DNA from 2 places in the Pseudoduganella sp. GW821-FHT11H04 genome. Region 2 is predicted to be linked to the other one. Evidence: predicted binding sites of a transcription regulator. Region 2 holds the regulator's gene; the other holds the start of a gene.

Region 1 (11,854 bases), on a different contig from region 2:
ACCGGATCCAGGCTACGCCATAAATACCAGGTGGCGACCGTCCGGAAGGGTTCCCAGTTGGCCGAAACCTCGCGCGCATCGCTGCGCGACACAGGTTCGCCGGAAAAATAATTCTGGCTGATTCCACTGATCAGCCGGCTGTCGTCGAGCGGCAGCACGTTGGGTCGGAGCAGATTAAATATCAAAAACATCTCTGCTGTCCAGCGTGTAATGCCGCGAATCTGAACCAGTTCAGAAATGACTGCTTCGTCGTCCATCTGCTCCCATTGAGAAGCGTGGACTTTCTTATTTTTGAAGTGGTCGGCCAAATCCAGGATGTATTCGGCCTTGCGTTTGGACAGGCCGCAGCCCGCCAACGCGGCCGCGCCGGCTTTTTGCACGGCGGCCGGGGTGAATTTGGGACAGGTCTCCAGCAGCTTGGTCCATGCCGAATTGGCGACCTGGGTCGTGACTTGCTGGTTGACGATGGCGCGCGCCAGGGTGATGAACGGGTCGTCATGGCCGACCAGGTGCAGGTCGCCGAATTGGGGAATCAGGCGGTTCATGATGCGGTCGCGCTTCATGAGCTCTGCCTTGGCTTCGTCCCAATACGGCGGCACCGGGGCCACTTCCCCGTTTTCCCTGGATAGAACCATTACGCGCGGCGCCAGTTCGTGGTGCCGTCAGGCTTGTCTTCGAGGACGATGCCCGCTGTCAGCAGGTCGGCGCGGACCTTGTCGGCGGTGGCGAAATCGCGCGATTTCTTGGCTGCTGCACGGGTGGCGATGGCGGTTTCGATTGCCGCTTCGTCCATGCCCTCGCCTGCAGCGCCTTGCGGAGCGGCTTTGCGGTATTCCTCCGGGCTGCGTTCCAGCAGGCCAAGAACTGCGGCCAGGCCTTTCAGCTGGCGCACGGCGACTGGCGACTTGGTCTTGTTAACTTCCGAGGCCAGGTCGAACAGGACCGACACCGCGATCGGGGTGTTGAAGTCGTCGTCCATCGCTTCAGCGAAGCGCTTGGCGTTGTCTTCGTTCCAGTCCAGCGGCTGGCCGTCGCCTTCCACGCCGTCCAGCGCGGTGTACAGGCGGTTCAGCGCGCCGCGCGCGTCGTCCAGGTGCACGTCCGAGTAATTCAGCGGGCTGCGGTAGTGGGCGCGCAGGATGAAGAAGCGCACCACTTCGGCGTCGAACATTTTCAGCACTTCACGGATGGTGAAGAAATTGCCCAGCGATTTGGACATCTTCTCGCCGTCCACGCGCACAAAGCCGTTGTGCACCCAGTAGTTGGCCAGTGTCTTGCCGGAAGCGCCTTCAGACTGCGCAATCTCGTTTTCGTGGTGCGGGAATTGCAGGTCCGCGCCGCCGCCGTGGATGTCGAAGGTTTCGCCCAGCAGCGCGCAGGACATGGCGGAGCATTCGATGTGCCAGCCCGGGCGGCCCTTGCCCCACTTGGAATCCCACTTCACTTCTTCCGGTTCGGATTCCTTGGCCGACTTCCACAGGACGAAGTCCAGCGGATCACGCTTGCCGGTGTTCACGTCCACACGCTCGCCGGCGCGCAGGTCGTCCAGCGACTTGCCCGACAGCTTGCCGTAGCCTTCGAACTGGCGCACAGCGTAGTTAACGTCGCCGTCGGCGGCCTTGTATGCCAGGTCCTTGGCTTCCAGCTTCTCAATAATGCCCAGCATTTGCGGCACGTACTGGGTCGCTTTCGGCACGTCGGTCGGATTCTGGATGCCCAGCGCCTCGCAGTCTTCATCCATATATTTGATGAAGCGGCCTGTCAGCTCGCCAATCGTTTCCTTGTTCTCGACCGCGCGCTTGATGATCTTGTCGTCGATGTCCGTAATATTGCGCGCGTAGCGCACGTCGTAGCCCGATGCCTTCAGCCAGCGATAGATGACGTCGAACGCCATCAGCATGCGGCCGTGGCCCACGTGGCAGTAGTCGTATACGGTCATGCCACAGACATACATCCGGACCTTACCCGCCTCAATTGGTTTGAACGACTGCTTTTCGCGCGCCAGCGTGTTGTAAATCTTTAAATTGCTCATCGGACTAGAAGTAAACGGGCCACGGGCGCGAAACACCTGGGGTGTCGCACCGGAAGCTCGACATAGTTACAGGGGAATTGTCTACCCTTTGTTATAGTTCTATTTTGTTAGAATGGAACGTCTGCCGAAGTATAGCACTGAAAAAAAGGAAACCAGAATGCAGAAGAAATGGATCGCCCTGCTCGCCGGCCTGCTGATCGCCGGAGCCGCGGCAGCCGCCGAGAACCCTCAAGTATCGATCAAGACCAACCTGGGCGAGATCATCGTAGAACTGAATCAGGAAAAAGCGCCGATTTCCACCGCCAACTTCCTGGCCTATGTAAAGAGCGATTTTTATAAGGACACGATTTTTCACCGCGTGATCAATGGCTTCATGGTGCAGGGCGGCGGCTATACGGTCGACCTGAAATCCAAGCAGGGCCTGCGCCCGACCATCAAGAGCGAGGAAAAGAACGGCCTGTCCAACGTGGCCTACTCCCTCTCCATGGCGCGTATGGACAATCCGGATTCCGCCCAGTCGCAATGGTTTATCAACGTGGTAGACAATAACGGCCTCGATTTCCCGAATGCCAAGGGCCATGGCTACACCGTTTTCGGTAAGGTCATCCAGGGCAAGGAAACCGTCGACAAGATCAAGGCGCTGCTGGTGGACGACAAGCCAGGCTTCCAGAACGTCCCAGTTCACCCGGTTGTGATCAAATCGGCCACGGTACTGAAGAAACGAATCATCGTGCCCGAACCTGTCGCCCCGGCCCCAGTGGTGGAACCTGCGCCAGCCGCCCAACCAGCCCCGGTACAGGAGCCCGCCCCTGCCCAGCAGCCGGAACCTGTAAAATAACGCTTTTTTAGAAACACAAAAGGACAACAAGATGACCACCATCACCATCACCACCAACAAAGGCACCATCGTTGCCGAGCTGGACGCAGAGAAGGCGCCTAAGACCGTCGAGAACTTCCTGCACTACGTGACCGCTGGCCACTACGACAACACCATCTTCCACCGCGTGATCGATGGTTTCATGATCCAGGGCGGCGGTTTTGAGCCAGGCATGAAGCAGAAACCAGCCGAGCAGACCGTGGAAAACGAAGCCAAGAACGGCCTGAAAAACGAGCCATACACCCTGGCCATGGCACGTACCTCCGCTCCTCACTCCGCATCGGCCCAGTTCTTCATCAACGTGAAGAACAACTCCTTCCTGGACTACCCAGGCCAGGACGGCTGGGGCTACGCCGTATTCGGCAAAGTCACCCAGGGCACCGAAGTCGTTGACGCGATCAAGGGCGTGAAAACCACCCGTTCCGGCATGTTCTCCGACGTGCCTGCGGAAGACGTCATCATCGAAAAGATCGTAGCGGCCTAAATTGATCCTCTTCGTATCAGACCTGCATTTGCAACCGGCGCGGCCGGTGCTGACGGAAGCGTTCCTGCGCTTCCTCGACGAATATGCGCTGGGTGCAAAGCAGCTCTACCTGCTGGGCGATATCTTTGAATATTGGTTGGGCGACGACGCCATGTCGGAACCCTTCAACCAGCAGATCCTGTCCGCCCTGCGCCGCGTAAGCGACGCGGGCGTGCAGTTGTTCTGGATCGCGGGCAACCGCGATTTCCTGGTCGGCGAACAATTCGCCGCCGCAGCGGGCCTGACCCTGCTGCCGGAAACCTGGGTGATCGACGCCTACGGCCAGCGCATCGTGCTGCTGCATGGCGATGCCCAATGTACGAACGATGTCAAATACATGGCCTTCCGCGCGCAAGCGCGCAATCCTGCGTGGCAGCAGCAACTCCTGTCCCTGCCGCTGGAGCAGCGCAAGCAAATCGCTGCGGGCATGCGCGAGCAGAGCAAGGCCGGCCACGCCGAGAAGTCCTACGAAATCATGGATGTGACGCCAGAGGCGATTGCCGAAGTGTTCACGCAAACCGGCACGTCGATCATGATCCACGGCCACACACATCGCCCTGCCCTGCATGAAGTAGCCGGCACCCGCCGCTACGTGCTGCCGGACTGGGAGCCGGAATCCACGCCCGCACGCGGCGGCTGGATCTCCATCGGCGAAGACGGCGCAATCGTCCGCCACGCGCTTGACGGCACGATGCTCTAAAAGAGCTTCCACCATGGCTTCTTCACGGGCGTGAAGGCCATGAGTGGGATTGAATCCGGGTTCAGCATTTCCCCGTCAATGTAGCCTTCGATCTGGTAGCCGAATAATTCATCCAATCCAGCGTCTCCCATTTCCAGCGGATGGAATGGCAGCGGATATTCGTCCTCCGGCTCACCCGCAGGATGCTCGCCGGCCCAGAATGGCGCCTCAAACGCGCGCCTCTCACCAATATCCTCAAGCACGCCATCAGGCGACACGCTCAGTGAGCGCAGCCACTGCCCATCCTTCCAGACTGCGTAGGCAAACCAGTCGACAACGCTGTGCATCAAGTGAATATAGATGGTGCGTCCCTGCGCCAGATCCAGAAAGCGCTTGTTGGTCCGTGTTGGATAATCCATCGCAAGCTCGCCAGCCGCAATGATCGTCAGCCCAGGAAAAACACCGACCAACACTTTCCTCCCACGCGGGTAGACCGTCAAGCTCTCGTCCTCCCCCGCCTCAAATTGCCTGGCCGGGAAGAGCCGCTTCAATAACGCCGCACTCGCCTCACGATCCAGCTTCGGCCCCGAACGCAGGATTTCAGCAGGATCGCCTTCCGCATACATCAACAAACAGGTCTTTGCACCCATATCGATTCATCGTTGCCATAAAGACATGATGTTAGCACTTCAAGGCGCAATTAAATCAAGCGTCCACGTCTCATTGACCATGTCTTTGCCAAATGCGTGGACTGGCTCGGTGGCCACCAGGGCGTAGCCTTTGCCCTGGTAGATCTTGCGCGCTTCGGTTTGCAGATTCGTGGTCCACAGCTGCATCTTGCGGTAGCCCGCCGCACGGGCGAAGCGATGGCATTCCTCGACCAGGCTGGAGCCAAGGCCGTAGCCTCGCGCTCCGTTTTCCACCAACAAGAGGCGGAGCTTGGCGACGCCATCTTCTCCACTTTTCGCGACTGCGATCGAACCAACGCGTTCGCCGCCAATCTCGGCGATCCAGCATCGCTCCATCGCGGGGTCGAAGTCACGCTCGAAATCGGCGCAAATTTGCGCAACCAATTCCTCGAAGCTTCGATCCCAGCCCAATTGTCCGCAATAGAAATCGCCGTGGCGGCGCGTAATCCACGCCATGTCGCCTTTTCCGTGCGTTCGCAAAACGAAGGGCTGCGCAAACTTCATCCCGGCCTGTTTGCCTATCAGCTCACGAATCGTCGCCATCGCGTCGAGCAAGCGCAGTTGGTCCGCTTCACCAAGACGCGAGAGCATTTCACCCACCTCTTCGCGCGAAGAACGGTCGAGCGGTTCGTACACTTCGCGCCCGTGCTCTGTCAGTTGCAGGCTTTTGGATCGGCCGTCGGTGGCGGACGGCACCTTCCTTAACAGCCCGTCCTGCTCGAATTTGGAGACGATGCGGCTAAGGTAGCCGCGGTCGAGCCCAAGATCCCGGCACAAAGCGCTCGAGGCTTGCTCTCCATGATGGGCCAGTTCGTAAAGCACGCGCGTCTCGGTCAACGTAAAAGCGCTATGCAGCAAGCCTTCGCGCAGCACGCCAATCTGGCGCGTGAAGAAGCGATTGAACGAGCGAACCGCGGCGATGCGGTCATTCAGGAATGGAGTATTCATGCGTCCAGTCTAGGATCATTTGCTGACTGAGTCGACAATCTAAAGCTTGACTCTTTTGCGACATTTGTCACATACTCTCACCATTCGTCACAAGACCGTTTTCCGCCATGACCATTCCATCGACTCCTGAACTCTGCGTATTGAAAGCACTCTGGCGCCTGTCGCCTTTAAGCGCGCGCGAAATCCATGAGGCGGTGGAGGAGGAACTGGCGTGGTCGTTTTCTTCGACACGCAAGACCGTCGAGCGGATGATGGAAAAGCAGATGGTGGCGCAGCACGTGCGTCACGGCGTGCAGGTGTATGAGGCGCTGCTCGACAAAGTTGAAACCCTGGCCGCTTACGCGCACGATTTCGGCACCCGCATCATGGAACTCGATACGCCGCTGCCGGTAAATATGTTCGCTGGCAGTAAGCTGGTCGATGCCAGCGAGCTCGCGCAGCTGGAACAGATGCTGTCCGATTGGCCCGATGAGGACGAAGCAAAATGAACGACTTCGATCTGTTGTTGATGCGTTTCCTGCTCGCGAGCCTGGGCTGTTGTGCGGCTGGCTTTAGCGTGTGGGCCTTGAGCGCCCTGTTGCGATGCTTCCTGCCTGCGCTGGCGGCACAGCGCTCGCTTTGGCTCTTCGGCCAGCTCACCGTGCTGGCGACGTTCACGCTGATGCTGCTGCCGCACAGCGAGCGTGTGCGCCTGATTCCACCGCTTGAAGCTGCAACCGAGACCGTTACGCATTACATCGCGCCGCCCAAGGCGCCTGCACTACCCATCACCACGGCCGATGAAGCCCGCAAGGCAGACAATTTACGCAGCACTCGCGAATGGCAGCTGCATGGCGCCCAATTGTGGCTATGCGTGTACCTGGCAGGCCTTGCATGGTCGGTCGCCAGCGTTTGGCGCGCGCAGCGCATGCTGAACCGACTGGCGCAAACCGGCGCGGCGGGCGATTCGGCACGCGGCGGGCCTGCCGCCGTCATCGAAGTCGACGCGCCGATCTCCCCGATGCTGCTTGGCCTGTTCCGCCCTCGCCTGCTGCTGCCGCGCCACCTGGGCGGCTTCGACAAGCTGCAGCGAGAAATGATCGTCGAACACGAGCTGACCCACCTGCGCCGCCACGACCTGCAATGGATGGCCGCCGGCATGCTGCTGCAAACGCTGTTGTGGTTCAACCCCTTCATGCGCCTGCTGCGCGCGAATCTGAGCTGGGCGCAGGAACTTGGCTGCGACCGCGACGTCCTGCGCGGCCGCCCCGCATCGCAGCGCAAGGCCTACGCCGCAGCCCTCATCGCGCAACTCAAGCTGCAACACCTTGCACCACAAGGCGCGCTGGCTTTCGGCAGCATCGATCCGAACACGCTGACCGAGCGCGTATCCCTGATCCGTACACCTGGCGACGTGCGCCGCGCCATGTGGGCGCGCGCTGCAACCGTCGCCGCGCTGGCGGCCATTGCGGTCGGAAATTTCGCGCTGCAGCCCGCGCTGGCGTGGAGCGTCTCGCCATCCGCCCAATCAAAGGCCGCATTGAACTGTACCGAATTCGTCGATGCCGCCACCGGCAAGGCGCTGATCCGCGAAGGCGATTGCGCCGCACGCATTACGCCCGTCTCGACCTTCAACATCGCCGTCAGCCTGATGGGCTTCGACAGTGGCTTCCTGAGGGACCAGCACGCCCCTGTGCTGCCTTACCGCGCCGAGTACAAGGCATGGAACAAGGCGTGGCGCCGCGACATGGACCCAAGCCAGTGGATCAGCTATTCAGCCGTCTGGTACGCCCAGCAGGTCACGCAACACATCGGCCGCGAGCAATTCGAACGCTACGTGCAGGGCTTCGGATACGGCAACCACGACACCAGCGGCGACAAGAGCAAGGAAAACGGGCTGACATGGTCCTGGGTCGGATCCTCGATGCAGATCTCGGCCGACGAGCAGGCCGACTTCCTGCGCAAGCTGGTGCGGCAAGAGCTGCCAGTGTCAAAATACGCTCACGAGCAAACCGCGAATCTGCTGAAAATAAAAGACCTGCCGAACGGCTGGAAAGTCTTCGGCAAGACTGGTACCGGCGCACCAGTTGGCCCGGACGGCAAGGACGACTACTCCCGCTCTTACGGCTGGTTCGTAGGCTGGGCCAGCAACGGCGACCGCACCATCGTGTTCGCCCGACTGGCGCAGGACGAGCGACTAATTGAAGGCGCAGCAGGTCCGCGCCTCAAGGAAGCCTTTCTGCGCGACCTCCCCGCGCAGCTCGCAAAACTCTAACCGAGGACAAAAATGAAACGCACAATCTTCTCCCTGCTTGCAGGGCTGGGCCTCGCTTTGCCCGCATATTCCGCAGAACACTGCCTGGCGATGGCCGATGCCGCCACCGGCAAGTGGCTGGTGCACGAAGGCGTGTGCGACAAGCGCTTGCCGCCGATGTCCACCTTCAAGCTGCCGATCGCCCTGATGGGTTACGACGCCGGCCTCCTGCAAGACGAGCATGCGCCCGTGCTGCCCTTCAAAGAAGGCTACGTGGACTGGCGCCCGCAATGGCGCCAGTCCCACGATCCAAGCTCGTGGATGAAAGAGTCCGTCGTCTGGTACTCGCAGCAAATCACCCTGCAAATGGGCGCGAAGCGCTTCGCCAGCTACACCAAGCGCTTCGATTACGGCAACGCGGACGTGAGCGGCGACAAAGGCAAACAAAACGGCCTGACCGCCTCCTGGCTCAATTCCTCATTGCGCATTTCGCCCGACGAACAAATCGGCTTCCTGCGCCGCGTGCTCAATCGCGAACTTGGCGTGACACCAAAGGCCTATGACATGTCCGCCGCCCTGCTTCGCCGCCCGGAAACAGTCGGCGGCTGGCAGGTCTACGGCAAAACCGGCAGCGGCAAGAACGTCGGCTGGTACATCGGCTGGCTGGAACGCGACGGCAAGCGCATCGTCTTCGCACAAGCCGGTGGCGCGAGCGGCATGGACGAACGCGATAACTTTTTGACACGCTTGCCGCAGCTCTCACTCTAAGCCGTTGCAAAGGGTCTCCTTCTCGCTTGATCTAAATCAAAAAAATCAAACATGCCTTGAGATTACGCAGTTCTTTCCAAATTTTTGACCTGCGTCAATTCAATAACATGCATGTGAAACATATGATTTAGCTGTCAAACGGCGCAATCCCGTGCCGGACAAACCTGTGAGAAGAAAATGAAACCGACCCTGATGTCCAAAGCCATCGCTGCACTGGTGATCGGCGCCGCAACCCTGGCGCCAGCTTATGCCCAGCATGGCCAGCATGGCGGCAGCACAGCCGTCCAATATCGTCCTGACGTGACCTTTACCCTGCACACCGATATCGCGGACGGTAAGCTGGTCTTCATCAGCGACGCCGGCGAATCCAAGGGCAAGGCTAACCCCACCCTTCGCGTGCCGGAAGGTGCTGTGGTGCAGATCAACCTGGTCAACGGCGACGGCGCAACCCACGATATCTCGGTGCCCGACTTCAAGGTCAAGTCGAACCAACTGAAGGACAAAGGCGCATCGACCGCCATCGTCTTCAAAGCTGACAAAAAAGGCGAATTCACCTACATCTGCTCCCTGCCAGGCCACGTGGCAGCGGGCATGATCGGCAAGATCATCGTTGGCGACGGCCCGGCAAAAGTCGCGCCACAAGGCGCCGACGTATCGCGCAGCCCACTGGAAGTAGGCGTCCCGGTCGGCAAGCGCGGCCCGCAAACCGTGAACGTCAAGCTGGACACCACTGAAGTGCTCGGCCAGATGATGGACGGCACCACCTACAAATACTGGACCTTCAACAGCAAAGTGCCAGGCCCGTTCATCCGCGTCCGCGTGGGCGACACCGTAAACGTGGACATGTCCAACGCCAAGGACAGCCACATGATCCACTCCGTCGACTTCCACGCCGTGACCGGCCCTGGCGGCGGTGCAGCTGTGACCCAGGCGGCTCCAGGCAGCACCAAGAGCTTCACCTTCAAGGCCCTGAATCCAGGCCTGTACGTGTACCACTGCGCGACCCCGATGGTGGCGCAGCACATCTCCAACGGCATGTACGGCATGATCCTGGTCGAACCGGAAGGCGGCCTGCCGAAAGTGGACCGTGAGTTCTACGTGATGCAGGGCGAGCTGTACACCGCGACCAAGCATGGCACCCCGGGCGAAGCTGAATTCTCGCTCGAGAAACTGCTGGCCGAACAACCGGAACACCTGATGTTCAACGGTACCCACGATGCGCTGACCAAGACCCACCGCATGGAAGCCAAGGTCGGCGAAACCGTGCGTATCTTCTTCGGTGTAGGCGGTCCTAACGCGACCTCCAGCTTCCACGTGATCGGCGAAGTGTTCGACCGCGTCTACAGCATGGGCGACCTGACCTCGCCACCGCTGCAGAACGTGCAGACCACTACCGTGGCTCCGGGCGGCGCAACGATGGTCGAATTCAAGACTGAAGTGCCGGGCCGCTTCATCCTGGTTGACCACGCACTGTCGCGGATGGAGAAAGGCTTGGTCGGCTTCCTCTACGTGACCGGCAAGGAAAATCCGGAGGTGTTCCGGACCAGCAGCAAGCCTGACGGCGATTCGGGCCACTAAGCAGGATTAGCCCCGACATTAACTAACCAGGACAGGACCCGCCGATGCGGGTCCTTTTGCCATTTCAGGAGAACCAAATGCCAAGCCCCAAAATCGACCCCCGCGAGTTCCTCAAGCGACTGCCCCTGTTTGCAGACCTGTCGCAGGAGGAGCTGTCGCTGGTGGCTGCAGGCACCACCGAGCATCACATCCCGCGCGGCAGCGCAGTCTTCCAGCGCGGCGACCCGTGCGTTGGCTTCCACATGGTCATCTTTGGCCAGGTCAAACTCAGCTTCCTGTCCGCGCAGGGCAACGAGAAGATCGTCGAGATCATCGGCCCCGGACACAGCTTCGGCGAAGCGCTGATGTTCATGGAAAAGCCCTACATCGTCACCGCCCACGCAGTCAGCGACTGCATGCTGCTGCACATTTCCAAGCACACCGTATTCGCCGAACTGGCGCGCAATCCGGTATTCGCCCGCCGCATGCTGGCCGGCATGAGCCGCCGCCTGCACGGCTTGATTTCAGACGTGGAAGCCTACTCGCTGCGCTCCGGCAGCCAGCGCATTATTGGCTATCTGTTGAAGGATGATGACGCGACAGACGGTTCTGAGATCACGCTGGCCGTCAGCAAGAAGCTGCTGGCCTCGCGCCTGAACCTGACGCCGGAATACTTCTCGCGCGTGCTGCACGAGCTGGCCGACCAGGGCATGATCGCCGTGAACGGCCGCCAGATCAGGATTCTGGATTCTGCTCGCTTGCGAGCGTACGAAGGCTGAAAGCGGCCAGCGCCAGGTCAAAACCCAGGCGCATGCAGGACACTGCCAATACCGCACCCGCAAGCTGGGCCAACCAGCCGGGTGCGATGGCAGCAGCAAGCAACAGCACCACACTGGCCGCATGCCAGGCGAACTGCACGCGCGGTACGCTGTCCGGCATCAGCTGGCGCACGCCCGGCACATTGCAGCCGGCGTGCTGCCCGTGGTACCAAAGCAGGAATGGCACGATCTTGTACAGCATGCCGTTCACCGCCGACATGGCGAAGCCTCCGATGAACAGCACCCCCAGCACCACAGATTTGTCGACGCCGCGCGGGCACATGAATACCGCCACGCAGGCCAGCAGCGAGCCAAGCGACAGCCACCAGTACCAGGTTGACACGTCCGCGGCGCGCTTGCGGCGCAGCAGTAGCACCAGGGTGTAGGCAGCGAACACCGCCAGGCAAATGCTCACAAGCCCTGCCCCCAGCCATTGCCATTGCCGGTCGAGCAGGTAGCCAGCAGTCCACAGTGCCAACCCGCCCAGGCAAAGCGGCGGCAGCACAAAAGCCAGTTGGCGCGGGAACAACTGGGTGGACTGGAACATCGGCACCACCTGAAAGACCACCGACACCACCAGCACGCCAACCCAGCCCACCAGGGCCCAGGCAGCATGCACATTGGTCCATTCCATCACGCGCAGCGGCAAGGCGCCCGTGAGAAAAGCCGCCAGCGCAACGCCGATCGTCACGGCGCAGGCCAGCGCAACGACGGCCTGGCGCATGCCCGC
Region 2 (11,854 bases):
CGCGCCACGCGCCGGTCCGGCGCCAGGTTGCGCGTCGCACAACCGCTCCGGTGTCGCAGCGCAGCGTTGGCGTGGCGCGCGTCACAGCGGCCAAGCCTTACGTGAAGCCGGACACGTCGACGCTACGCAAGCGTGCGGCGTACGAACAAAAATATGCGGGAGTCTTCAGGCGCTGTCCCGCGCCTGGGATGCTGGGTGCTGTCCAATGCCGGCGTAATATCTGCAACGGAGCAGAGGGCAGGGGGGCGGCGTGCAAGCCCTATGTAAGGAAGCCGCGTTAAGCTGCCGGCAGGGTAATGAAGGCGCGCTGATGTTCCTGCAGTTCCTGGCACGCAAGACAAGTAGCGGCACTGGGCTGCGCATGCAGGCGTCCCGACGAAATCGCCAGGCCGCAGCGCTGGCATTGGCCGAATGTCCCGTCTTCCAGCCGTGCGAGGGCGGCATCAATTGCCGCCACTTCGGCGGAATCACGTCCTGCCAGCACCTCGCGCCGCTGGCGCAGGACGGCAGTCCAACGGTCAAATTCATCAGGTAACATGGCTGGTCTCCATTTTTGGAGCCACTTTAACGGGCATCGTGAACCCCGTCACCAAGCCCGCATGACCTAGGTCAAGTTTGGTCAAGATATACAGGAAAGCCCCAGTTTGGCCACTTGCCCACGGGGGCGCTACAATCATAGGATGACAGGATTTGACAACCGACAGGACCCGGCCTTGACCCATTCAACGATTGCGGAACGCAGCCTGCAGTGGCTGCTGGCATCGGCCACAGATGCAATGCTGATCATCGACAAGGACGGCCAACTGGTCCTGGTCAATCCAGCCCTTGAAACCCTGTTCGGATACGGTCCCGGCGAATTGCAAGGCAAATCACTGGAGGCCCTGATCCCGGAGCGCTTCCGCCACGGCCACGTCGGCCTGCGTGGCAGCTACTTCGAGCGCCCGCACCCGCGCGCCATGGGCGCAGGGGTCGAACTTTTCGCCACCCGCAAGGACGGTACCGAATTCCCGGTCGAAGTAAGCCTGTCGCCGCTGCCTGACAATGATATGCAGCCGATGGTGATGGCGACCATCCACGACATCAGCGCCCGTAAGCAAGCCGAGCGCGCGCTGCAGGAGAGCGAAGCGCGCATGCGCGCCATCTTCGAGACGGCGGTAGACGCCATCATTACCATCGACGAACGCGGCACGATTGACCGCGTAAACCCGGCGGCCGAGCGCATGTTTGGCTATCCCGAAGCCGAAGTCGTGGGCAAGAACGTCAAGATCCTGATGCCCGCGCCGCACCGCGAAGCGCACGATGGCTATTTGCATCATTACCTGACGACGGGCGAAAAGCGCATCATCGGCAAAGGTCGCGAAGTCCAGGGCCAGCGCCGCGATGGCAGCCTGTTCCCGATGGATTTGGCCGTGACCGAGATGTGGCTGGGCGGGCGCCGCATGTTCACCGGCCTGGTGCGCGACATCACGGAGCGCAAACACGCTGAAGAAAAGGCCCAGCAACTGCTGCAGGAGCTGACCAGCGCCAACGAAGAACTGACCAATTTCGCCTACGTCGTTTCGCATGACCTGAAGGCGCCGCTGCGCGGCATCGGCTCGCTGGCCGACTGGCTGGCCCACGACTACAGCGACAAATTCAACGACGAAGGCAAGGAGCACATGCGCCTGCTGATCAACCGTGTGCACCGTATGGGCGCCCTGATCGACGGCATCCTGCAGTACTCACGCGTTGGCCGCATCAAGGAAGCGGCCGTACCGGTCAAGCTGGACCAGCTCGTGGCGGAAGTGGTGGATTTGCTGGCGCCGCCGGAAAATATCAAGGTCACCGTCATGCCCGGCATGCCGACCGTGGTCGGCGAACCGACGCGTATCCAGCAGCTGTTCCACAACCTGGTATCGAACGCAGTCAAATACATGGACAAGCCACAGGGCGAGGTCGCGGTGGGTTGGACCGATGAAGGCGACCAATGGCGCTTCCACGTGACCGACAACGGCCCAGGCGTCGCCGAACGCCACTTCGAACGCATTTTCCAGCTGTTCCAGACGCTGGCGCCGCGCGACCGGGTCGAGAGCACTGGCGTCGGCCTGGCATTAGTGAAAAAGATTGTTGAAATGTACCAGGGCAGGGTGTGGCTGGAGTCCGAGTTGGGCAAAGGCACCACTTTCTATTTCACCCTGCCAAAGAAAAGAAAGAACAAGGAATGAATAATACGAGCAAGCCAATCCTGCTGGTTGAAGACGATCAGGTCGATGTCATGACCATCATGCGCGCACTTAAAGAAGTCCACGTGGGCAATCGTGTCGTATCGACTGAGAACGGCGAAGCAGCACTGGAATACCTCCGCGAACCAGGCAGCGAGCAGCCTTGCATCATCCTGCTGGACCTGAATATGCCGATCATGAACGGCATCGAGTTCCTGCAAAACATTAAGCAGGATCCAAACCTGCGACGCATTCCTGTCGTAGTGCTGACCACATCCGAGGAGCAGCAGGACAAGATGCGAAGCTTCGACCTCGGCGTGGCCGGCTACATGACCAAGCCCGTCGACTACCGCCAGTTCGTTGAGGTGGTGCGCTCGATTAACCTGTACTGGACCATCAGCGAGCTGCCATGAGTACGGTAAGGGTCCTGATCGTCGAGGACGATATTGTTGACCGCATCGCTTGCCGCCGCGCCTTTGCGCAGGCGCCGGGCTTCAGCTGCGAGCTGCTCGAAGCGGAAAGCGGCCAGGATGGTCTTGATATCGCGCTGCGCGAAAAGCCCGACTGCATCCTGCTCGACTACCACTTGCCGGACCTGACTGGCCTGGAATTCCTGGCTCGCCTGGCCGCCGACCAGGGCGAACCTCAGCCCACTATGCCCGTGATGATGCTGACCGGCGCCGACAGCGCCACCGTAGCGGCGGAAGCCATGCGGCGTGGTGCGCGCGACTACCTGGTCAAGGACAGCGATGGCCGCTACCTGGATTTCCTTGCCGGTGCCATTGACCGCCTGTTGCGTGAACAGCGCCTGATCGATGAGAAGCTGCAGGCCGAGCGTGTGCTGCGCCAGTCGCAGAAAGAGCTGCGCGAGCTGGCCGCCTACCAGGAAAAACTGAAAGAACACGAACGCACCCGCATTGCCCAGGAAATCCACGATGAACTGGGTGGCCTGCTGACCGGCATCAAGGCCTATATCTCGGTGGCGATCGAGCGCGGCGGAGAACAGTCCGACCCGCTTTTGAACGACGCCGCCAAGCTGGCGCAGGACGCGATTGAAACCGTGCGCCGCGTGATCACCGACCTGCGCCCCAGCGTCCTTGACCAACTGGGCATCTGGCCCGCATTGGAGTGGTACTCGGAGCAGGTGGCCCAGCGCAGCGGGTTGCAGTGCAGCTGCAACATCACGCCCGCTGCAATGGCTCTGGAACTCGATGCCGAACGTAGCACCATGCTGTTCCGCGTAGCCCAGGAGGCGCTGACCAATGTCGTGCGCCATGCCGAAGCGAGCGAAGCGCGCTTGATTGTGGACCGTGATGGCGACTGTGTCGTGCTGCGAGTCGAAGACAATGGCAAAGGCATCGAGAGCGCCGGCCTGTCCGACCGCGAATCGTGGGGCCTGTTCGGGATGCACGAACGCACGCGCCGCTTCGCCGGCGAGCTGAATATCAGCGGCAAGGCGGGGCAGGGTACGACCCTGCAACTGCGCCTGCCTTTGGAGGATAAAAATGGGTGACAAGATCACCGTATTGCTGGTCGACGACCACGCTATCGCGCGCAACGGCGTGCGCCTGATGCTGGGCACGGCGACCGATATCAGCGTGGAGGGCGAAGCCGGCAACGCCGTGGAAGCCATGGAACGTGCGGCTGAGCGGAGTTTCGACGTCGCTTTGGTCGACATCAAAATGCCGGGCAAGAATGGACTGGATTTGCTGAAATGCCTGCGCAGCGAATACCCGCGCATGGCGGTGCTGGTGCTCAGCACCTATTCGGAAGAGATTTACGCCGTGCGGGCGCTTAAGTCAGGCGCCTCCGGCTACCTGACCAAGGATGCCCCGACCTCGACCCTGATCGAGGCCGTGCGCAAGGCGGCATCCGGCGGCAAGCATGTCAGCCCGGCTCTGCTTGAAAAATTGGCAACCCTGGTTGGGGGCGGCCCAAGCGGCGACCACGAGGAGCTTTCGAACCGTGAGCTGGAAGTTTTCAAGCTTATCGCCCAAGGCGAGTCGCTGGTTCGCATAGGGGAAAAACTACATTTAAGCCCGAACACGGTGACCACCTACCGCAGCCGCATCCTCGAGAAAATGGGCATGTCCAGCAATGCTGAGCTGACGCGCTACGCTCTGGAGCATGGACTGATCTGATGCCTTGTAGGGGATCCACTACAACAACTACACAGGATGCTTGATACCGGGAAATGATGCCGAGGGAGATACTTCTCCCATCGAAAACAAGGAGCAGCATCATGAGCCCGGTCATCCCAATCACCCCTGCAAACGCCACCAAATCCTGCGCACCAGTCGCTGCAAAATGCTCGCTGTGCAGTTTCAATCGACTGTGCCTGCCGCAAGGCCTGGCCGAAGACGATGTCGCCCGCCTTGACCAGATCATCGCACGCCGCCGCCGCGTGGGGCGCGACGAGCCGCTGTACCAGACCGGCGACAGCTTCCACAGCCTGTACGCTGTGCGTTTTGGCCACTTCAAGACCGTCCAGGTGAATCAGCGCGGCGAACAGACGATTGGCGGCTTCCACATGGCCGGCGACCTGCTGGGCATGGAAGCGATCGGTAACGGCCAGCATTCCTGCAATGCTGTGGCGCTGGAAGATAGCGAAGTGTGCGAAATCCCTTTCAGCCGCCTGCAAGAATTAGTGATGCAGATCCCGGGCCTGCTGCAGCAATTCCACCGCACCATGAGCCGCGAAATCCAGCGCGAGCAGTCTGTAATGCTGTTCCTGAGCCATATGCGCGCCGAGCAGCGCCTGGCCATGTTCCTGCTCAACCTCGCGGGCCGTTATGCCCAGCGTGGCTACTCCTCGACCAGTTTCCAGCTGCGCATGTCGCGTGAAGATATCGGCGGCTACCTCGGCCTGACCGTGGAAAGCGTCAGCCGCCAACTGGCCCGCCTGCGCCAGGATGGCTCGATCGTCCTGAATAACCGCGACCTGCGCATCATCGACCGCAACAAGCTGGAAGTCATGTCTTCCGGCGGCATGGCGCAAGAATACGCGGCCGTCGCCTGATCCACGAACCAGCTTTCTCACCTGTAGGGGGTGTATGGGGCAGCTCAGCTGCCCCTTTTTTATGGTTCTTCACGGAATAGCGAGCCCATAGTTCCCGGTATTTCGTGAAGAACTTCTTTATTGCAGCGCGAAGACTTCTTTGGCGGCCATCAGGCCGTTCAGGGCGGCCGGGAAGCCGGCGTAGACGGCCATCTGCATGATGGTTTCCACGACTTCGTCACGCGTCACGCCGACGTTGAGCGCAGCCTGGATGTGGACTTTGAGCTGGGGCGTTGCATTGCCCATTGCCGTTAGCGCGGCGACAACCGCGATTTCACGGCTTCTCAGGTCGAGGCCGGGGCGGGAATAGATGTCGCCGAACGGGAATTCGATCAGGTAGCGGGCAAAATCCGGCGCGATCTCGGCCAGGCTTGCTACAACGCGTTCTCCGATCTCGCCATCGATCTCACGCAGTTTTTCGAGTCCGCGCTCGTAACGGTTTGGGTTGGTGGTCATCAGCAATTCCTCCATTAGTGGTTGAACCTGACGCCAGGGACTGCTCCAAAGAGCGGTAATGCTCGACTTTCCACTGCAGCGTGGCGGCCGATTGCCGCAACGTTTCGATTTCCGCGAGCACGTCCTCCAAATGCTGCTCCAGCATCTGGCGCCGTTCGCCGGCCGTGGAGTCCCCAGCGCCACGTAGTTTTGCGAAAGCCTGCATTTTGCCGATTGGCATATGCGTGGCTCGCAGACGCAGCAGGAATTCGATCCAGGCAAGGTCGGAGGCCGCATAGCGCCGCTGGCCGCCAGCCGCGCGGCCAACCGGGGCGATCAGGCCGATACGCTCGTAATAGCGCAGCGTGTGGGCGGTAAGGCCGGTGCGTTTGGCGACTTCCTCTATGCTCAGATGGGATTCCATGGGGTGATCTTAGAAGTTCGAGCGCGCTCTAAGTCAATCACTTTATTACGCCAGGCGAGATGCTGCAACCGCCAGCGCCAGGTCCATGGTGTTGATGTGGGCTTCGATCCAGTCCGGTAGCGTGCTGATGATCTGGCGGGCGGTGGTTTCGTCGTCGTCGCGCAGCAGGCGCAGGACGCGGGAGATGCGTTCCAGCAGGTTGCCGTGGGCGGCACGGTGCGCCTGGGCCGCAGGATAGGCGATGCGCTCCATCAGGCCGTTTTCCGCCCGAAGGTGTTCGATGAACTCTTTCGCGAGTTCGCGGCAGGCCTCGTCGAAGGCTGGACGCGGCATATTTTCCATTGCGTCGAGCATGTCGAAAACGATGCGGTGCGATTGGTCGAGTTCGGGAATGCCTAATGCCAGGTCGGGGCCGAAGACGATGGAATCCATGGTAGCGCTCCATATTGGGGAGCGCTAATTGTGCCGTCCGGAAACAGGACGGCACATGATCCAGGTCAATTTTCGGGGGTGTTACATGAAGCGGTCGAGGATCTTCTTGCTGTGCTTGTCCAGCGTGTACTGGTCGCGGATCAGGAAATGGATGCCGTGGCTGTCCGACACCAGCAGCGACACGCTGCCGATGCGGCGGATGTCTTCTTCGCCGCGCAGGACGAATTCGGTCTCGCCGCGGTCGGTCTCGACCTTCCAGGTGGATGGGCAGGCGTAGCTGCCGACGTCGACGATGCGTTTGATCTCGGGCATGAACTCACGGCCAGCCAGCTCTTCGCGCACCACGTCGGCCATTTCCGGCGACAGGTCGGAAATGCGGTCCAGCCAGGCCACTTCCTTGCCGTCGGTATTGACCAGCGACAGGCCTTCTTCCGGGGCCTGGATAGGGAAGGCGCGCACAGGGGACACGCTTTCGTGCAGAACGCCGTTGGCGTCGATCAGGTTCAGCTTGCCGAAACTGTCGCGGCTCAAAGTAAAATTAATCATCTTCACGGCTCTTTGCTTTGTCATCCATGTCGGTATCGACGTTACGTGCCTGCGCCTGGTAGAGGCGGAAGTAGGCGCCTTCCTTGGCCATCAGCTCTTCGTGCGGGCCTTCTTCGACCACCTTGCCGCGGTCCATCACCACCAGGCGATTGGCGCGCTGCAGCGTGGACAGGCGGTGCGCAATGGCGATCGTGGTACGGCCGGCGACCAGGTTGTCCAACGCTTTCTGGATTTCTTTTTCGGTTTCCGAGTCGACCGACGCGGTGGCTTCGTCCAGAATCAGGATGCGCGGGTCGATCAGAAGTGCGCGTGCAATCGAAATACGCTGGCGCTCACCACCGGACAGGCCTTGGCCGCGTTCACCGACCATGGAATCGTAACCTTGCGGCAGGCGCAGGATGAAGTCGTGGGCGTGCGCAGCGCGGGCTGCCTTCATGATCTCTTCACGGGTCGCATCCGGCTTGCCGTAAGCGATGTTCTCGGCAATCGTGCCGAAGAACAGGAAGGGCTCTTGCAGTACCAGGCCAATATTGCGGCGGTAGTCGGAGACCGCGAAGTTACGGATGTCGACGCCGTCCAGCAGAATCGCGCCTTCGGCCACGTCGTAGAAGCGGCAGATCAGGTTGACCAGGGTCGATTTGCCCGAGCCCGAATGGCCCACCAGGCCAATCATTTCGCCAGCCTTGATCTCCAGGTTCACGCCGCGGTTGACCGCGCGGTTACCGTAGCGGAAGCCAACTTCACGCAAGGTGATGTCGCCGCGGACTTTCTCGACCTTTGCCGGCTGTGCCGGATCCGGCACGCTCGATACGTGGTCCAGGATGTCGAAGATACGCTTGGCGGCCGAGGCGGACTTCTGCGTCACGGACACGATGCGGCTCATGGAATCCAGCTTGCCGTAGAAGCGGTTGGCATACAGGACAAAGGAACTCAGGACGCCGACGGTGATGTTGTGCTTCGAAATCAGCCAGATGCCGAACACATAGATTACCAGGATGCCCAGTTCGGTCAGGAACGACACGGTTGGCGAGAACAGCGACCATACTTTGTTCAGCTTATCGTTGACGGCCAGGTTGTGTTTATTCGCGGTACGGAAACGGTTCGCTTCACGTGTTTCCTGCGCAAAGGCCTTCACAACGCGAATGCCGGGAATGGTATCGGCCAGCACATTGGTCACTTCGCCCCAAACGCGGTCGATCTTTTCAAAGCCGGTACGCAGTTTGTCGCGCACCAGGTGGATCATCCAGGCGATGAAAGGCAGCGGCAGCAGGGTCGCAATGGCCAGCCAGGGATCGATCGAGAACAGGATCACGCCCGTCATGACGATCATCAGGACATCGGACGCGAAGTCCAGCAAGTGCAGCGACAGGAAAACGCAGATACGGTCGGATTCCGAGCCGATACGGGACATCAGGTCGCCGGTGCGTTTGCCGCCGAAGTATTCAAGCGACATGCGCAGCAAGTGTTCATACGTCGTGGTACGCAGGTCGGCGCCGATACGCTCCGACACCAGTGCCAGCACATAGGTTTTGGCCCAGCCAAAGACCCAGGCCAGCACTGCGGCGCCGGTCAGGGCGGCCATGTACTGCACCACCAGCATGTGTTCAACAGGCTTGCCGCTTTGGTAAGGGATCAGGACATTGTCCGTCAGCGGCATGATGATGTAAGGCGGGATCAGGTGCGCGCCAGTGGAGAGCAGCATCATCGCAAAGCCGAGCGCCAATTGCCATTGATACGGCTTGGCAAAGCGCCACAGGCGGAACAGGGTCCAGGTCGATGGCGGGGTGTGGACCACTTTGGTGCAGACTGGGCATTCTTCCTGGTCCGGCTCCAGCGGGGCCTTGCAGGTAGGGCAGGAATTCTGTTCAATATGTTGCAGCGGCTTGCCGAAAACGTGGGCTTCCAGCAGGCGCGGGAAGTTCTCGGACAGGCGGATCGCCAGCAGGTTCTGGCCAAGCGTGAAGCGCCAGGCGGCCAGGCGCTGGGTCTCGTCCACCAGCTCCAGGTGGCCGACACCTGCATGATCGTGCAGTTTTAGAGACATGCCACGACGATAAGTCCAATCTTGCCATACCGTTTCACCGGGTGCGCGTGCCATAATGCGGCGCTCCGTGAGGAGCACCAGGCCTTTGCGGAAGTGAAGCTGGGAGTCTAGGTCAACCTCCAGGGCGCTGAGTACGTTTTCATCAGGTGCAAGCGCCGGTAACTCTGTGCGCCACCTGTCGGGAAGTTCTGTCAGGCTCAGCTCAGAGGAAAGTTGGTTTGTTATCATTGTGGATCAGACTCCGGCATCTCTTTGCCAAGTGGCAAGAATTGCGAAACAGTGGGAAAATAGAAGGACGGGCGGAGTATACCGCAAGAGGTACAAGAGCTAAAACATGACAAAAAAGAAAGATATTGATTTTCTCCGTGTGACACACCTTCGCGGACCGAACATCTGGACCTATCGCCCGGTGATTGAAGCCTGGCTGGATATCGGCGAGCTTGAAAATTACCCCTCGAATCAACTCCCCGGATTTTATGAACGCTTGATCGCCTTCCTGCCAGGCCTGGTCGAGCATCGCTGCGGCGTCGGTGAACGCGGCGGCTTCCTCGAGCGCCTGCGCGACGGCACCTATGCCGGCCACATCCTCGAACACGTCGTACTCGAATTGCAAAACCTGGCCGGCATGCGTACCGGCTTTGGCAAGACCCGCCAGACCGCCGAAGGCAGCGGTATTTACAAAATGGCATTCCGCACCCGCCAGGAACAGGTTGGCCGCGCCGCACTGGCCGCCGGCAAAGACCTGCTGATGGCTGCCATCGACGATACGCCATACGACCTGGCTGCCACCGTTGCTAAACTGACCTCGATGGTGGAGTCGCTGTGCCTGGGCCCATCGACCGGCTCCATCGTGGACGCAGCGACCGACCGCAAGATCCCGTATATCCGACTGACTGACGGCAACCTGGTGCAACTGGGACACGGCGCGCGCCAGCGCCGTATCTGGACCGCGGAAACCGACAACACCTCCGCAATCGCCGAAGGCATTGCGTCCGACAAGGACATGACCAAGGACATGCTGAAGTCCGTCGGCGTGCCGGTACCGGAAGGCACCCTGGTCAAGAGTGCTGACGAGGCCTGGGAAGAGGCACAGGATATCGGCCTGCCGGTCGCCGTCAAGCCGTACGACGGCAACCATGGCCGCGGCGTGTCGCTGAACCTGGTGACCGAAGCCGACGTGCGCGCTGCGTACGACATCGCAGTCGCGCGTGGCGGCAGCAAGAGCGTCATCGTTGAGAAATTCATCGTCGGTAACGAGCACCGCTTGCTGGTAGTGGGCCGCCGCATGGTGGCAGCCTCCATGGGCGAATCGCTGTGGGTGACCGGCGACGGCAAATCCACCGTGCAGGAACTGGTGGACACCCAGATCAACACCGATCCGCGCCGTGGCACCACTGAAGAATTCCCGCTGAATATCGTGCAGCCGCGCGAATCGGAAGAAGTGCTGCTGGACCTGAAGCGTCAGGGCCTGACCCCGGACTCCGTGGCCGATGCCGGCCGCAAGGTGCTGATCCAGCTGAATGGCAACGTCGCCAACGACGTGACCGACCTGGTCCACCCGGCTGTCGCCGAAATGGCGGCACTGGCTGCACGCACCATTGGCCTGGACATCGCCGGCATCGACCTGGTTGCCGCCGACATCTCCAAGCCGCTGGAAGAGCAGGGCGGCGCCATCATCGAAGTGAACGCAAGCCCTGGCCTGCTGGCCCATTTGAAGCCGGCCGCCGGCGGCGCTGCGCGTCCGGTTGGCCACGCCATCTGCGACCAGCTGTTCGCTGAAGAAGACGATGGCCGCATTCCAATCGTGGGCGTGGCTGGCAGCCGCCAGAACGCGCTGATTGCTCGCCTGATCGGCTGGCTGCTGCAAATGAGTGGCCGCTATGTCGGCACCGCGACCGAACAGGGCGTGTACCTGAACGGCCGTAATGTGGCGCGCGGTCCTCTGACCGAATGGGAATCGGGCGAACGCCTGCTGCTGAACAAGAACGTGGAAGCTGCGGTCTTCGCCAACTGCGGCCGCATGATCCTGAGCGAAGGCTTCTCCTACGATAAATGCACGGTGGGCGTGGTGACCGACGCCGCCGGCCATGAGGACCTGGGCGAGTTCTACATCAATACTCCGGAACAGATGTACGGCGTGCTGCGTACCCAGGTTGACGTGGTGCTGCCGGAAGGCGCTGCCGTGCTGAACGCGTCCGACGCGCAAGTGGTCGAAATGGCTGAATTGTGCGACGGCGACGTGATCTTTTACGGGACCGACGAACACGTGCCCGCAATCGACTCGCACCGCCAGGATGGCGGCCGCGCGGTGTTCCTGCGCGATGGCGGTTTCGTCATGGCTGCGGGCCGCGACGAATTGGCAGTACTGCCTCCGTCCTGCTTGCCGGCGAGCGAAGAGGATCGCAAGGAAGCAGTGCTGGCTGCGATTGGCGCCGGCTGGGCCATGGGCCTGTCGCCGGACCTGATCGGTGCTGCGCTGCGCACCTTCGAGTGGAATACTAAGAAAAATTAATCTGGATTAGACAGGATTACCAGGAATGGAAGTTATTCGCCTCCGCGCCCTGCGCGGCCCAAATCTGTGGAGCCACCATACGGCTGTTGAAGCCATCGTCTCCTGCTCGCCGGAAGAACGCTCCGTCGACAAGATCCCTGGTTTCGAAGTGCGCTTGCGCACCCGCTTCCCGCGCCTGGCGCAGCTGCAGCCGGACGGCCAC

The links. Region 2 encodes FNR, which switches genes on or off when oxygen is low (the NO sensors DNR and NnrR bind a similar motif). Its sites were predicted from a motif close to TTGATNNNNATCAA; they were not measured.
Region 1: nirK (copper-containing nitrite reductase) is a predicted target of FNR. The motif match lies at 8,776-8,789, and genes of this name have one in related genera.

The regions. Positions count from the first base shown of each region.
Region 1 covers NZ_JBXARE010000007.1:101,628-113,481, forward strand. The annotation lists gene AC1RTP_RS16955 (DNA-3-methyladenine glycosylase family protein) at 1-563, opposite strand, end outside; gene cysS (cysteine--tRNA ligase) at 635-2,032, opposite strand; gene AC1RTP_RS16965 (peptidylprolyl isomerase) at 2,190-2,870, shown strand; gene AC1RTP_RS16970 (peptidylprolyl isomerase) at 2,902-3,393, shown strand; gene AC1RTP_RS16975 (UDP-2,3-diacylglucosamine diphosphatase) at 3,395-4,132, shown strand; gene AC1RTP_RS16980 (DUF6928 family protein) at 4,129-4,761, opposite strand; gene AC1RTP_RS16985 (bifunctional helix-turn-helix transcriptional regulator/GNAT family N-acetyltransferase) at 4,801-5,748, opposite strand; gene AC1RTP_RS16990 (BlaI/MecI/CopY family transcriptional regulator) at 5,856-6,236, shown strand; partial or broken gene AC1RTP_RS16995 (M56 family metallopeptidase) at 6,257-7,114, shown strand; gene blaOXA (class D beta-lactamase) at 7,154-8,002, shown strand; gene blaOXA (class D beta-lactamase) at 8,015-8,749, shown strand; gene nirK (copper-containing nitrite reductase) at 8,927-10,327, shown strand; gene AC1RTP_RS17015 (Crp/Fnr family transcriptional regulator) at 10,405-11,085, shown strand; gene AC1RTP_RS17020 (permease) at 11,042-11,854, opposite strand, start outside.
Region 2 covers NZ_JBXARE010000019.1:77,381-89,234, reverse strand. The annotation lists gene AC1RTP_RS26295 (hypothetical protein) at 1-281, shown strand, start outside; gene AC1RTP_RS26290 (TraR/DksA family transcriptional regulator) at 278-538, opposite strand; gene AC1RTP_RS26285 (sensor histidine kinase) at 714-2,204, shown strand; gene AC1RTP_RS26280 (response regulator) at 2,201-2,614, shown strand; gene AC1RTP_RS26275 (sensor histidine kinase) at 2,611-3,714, shown strand; gene AC1RTP_RS26270 (response regulator transcription factor) at 3,707-4,342, shown strand; gene fnr (fumarate/nitrate reduction transcriptional regulator Fnr) at 4,444-5,220, shown strand; gene AC1RTP_RS26260 (carboxymuconolactone decarboxylase family protein) at 5,338-5,715, opposite strand; gene AC1RTP_RS26255 (MerR family transcriptional regulator) at 5,666-6,118, opposite strand; gene AC1RTP_RS26250 (bacteriohemerythrin) at 6,164-6,550, opposite strand; gene AC1RTP_RS26245 (cyanophycin metabolism-associated DUF1854 family protein) at 6,632-7,096, opposite strand; gene AC1RTP_RS26240 (cyanophycin metabolism-associated ABC transporter) at 7,089-9,368, opposite strand; gene AC1RTP_RS26235 (cyanophycin synthetase) at 9,475-11,652, shown strand; gene cphA (cyanophycin synthetase) at 11,678-11,854, shown strand, end outside.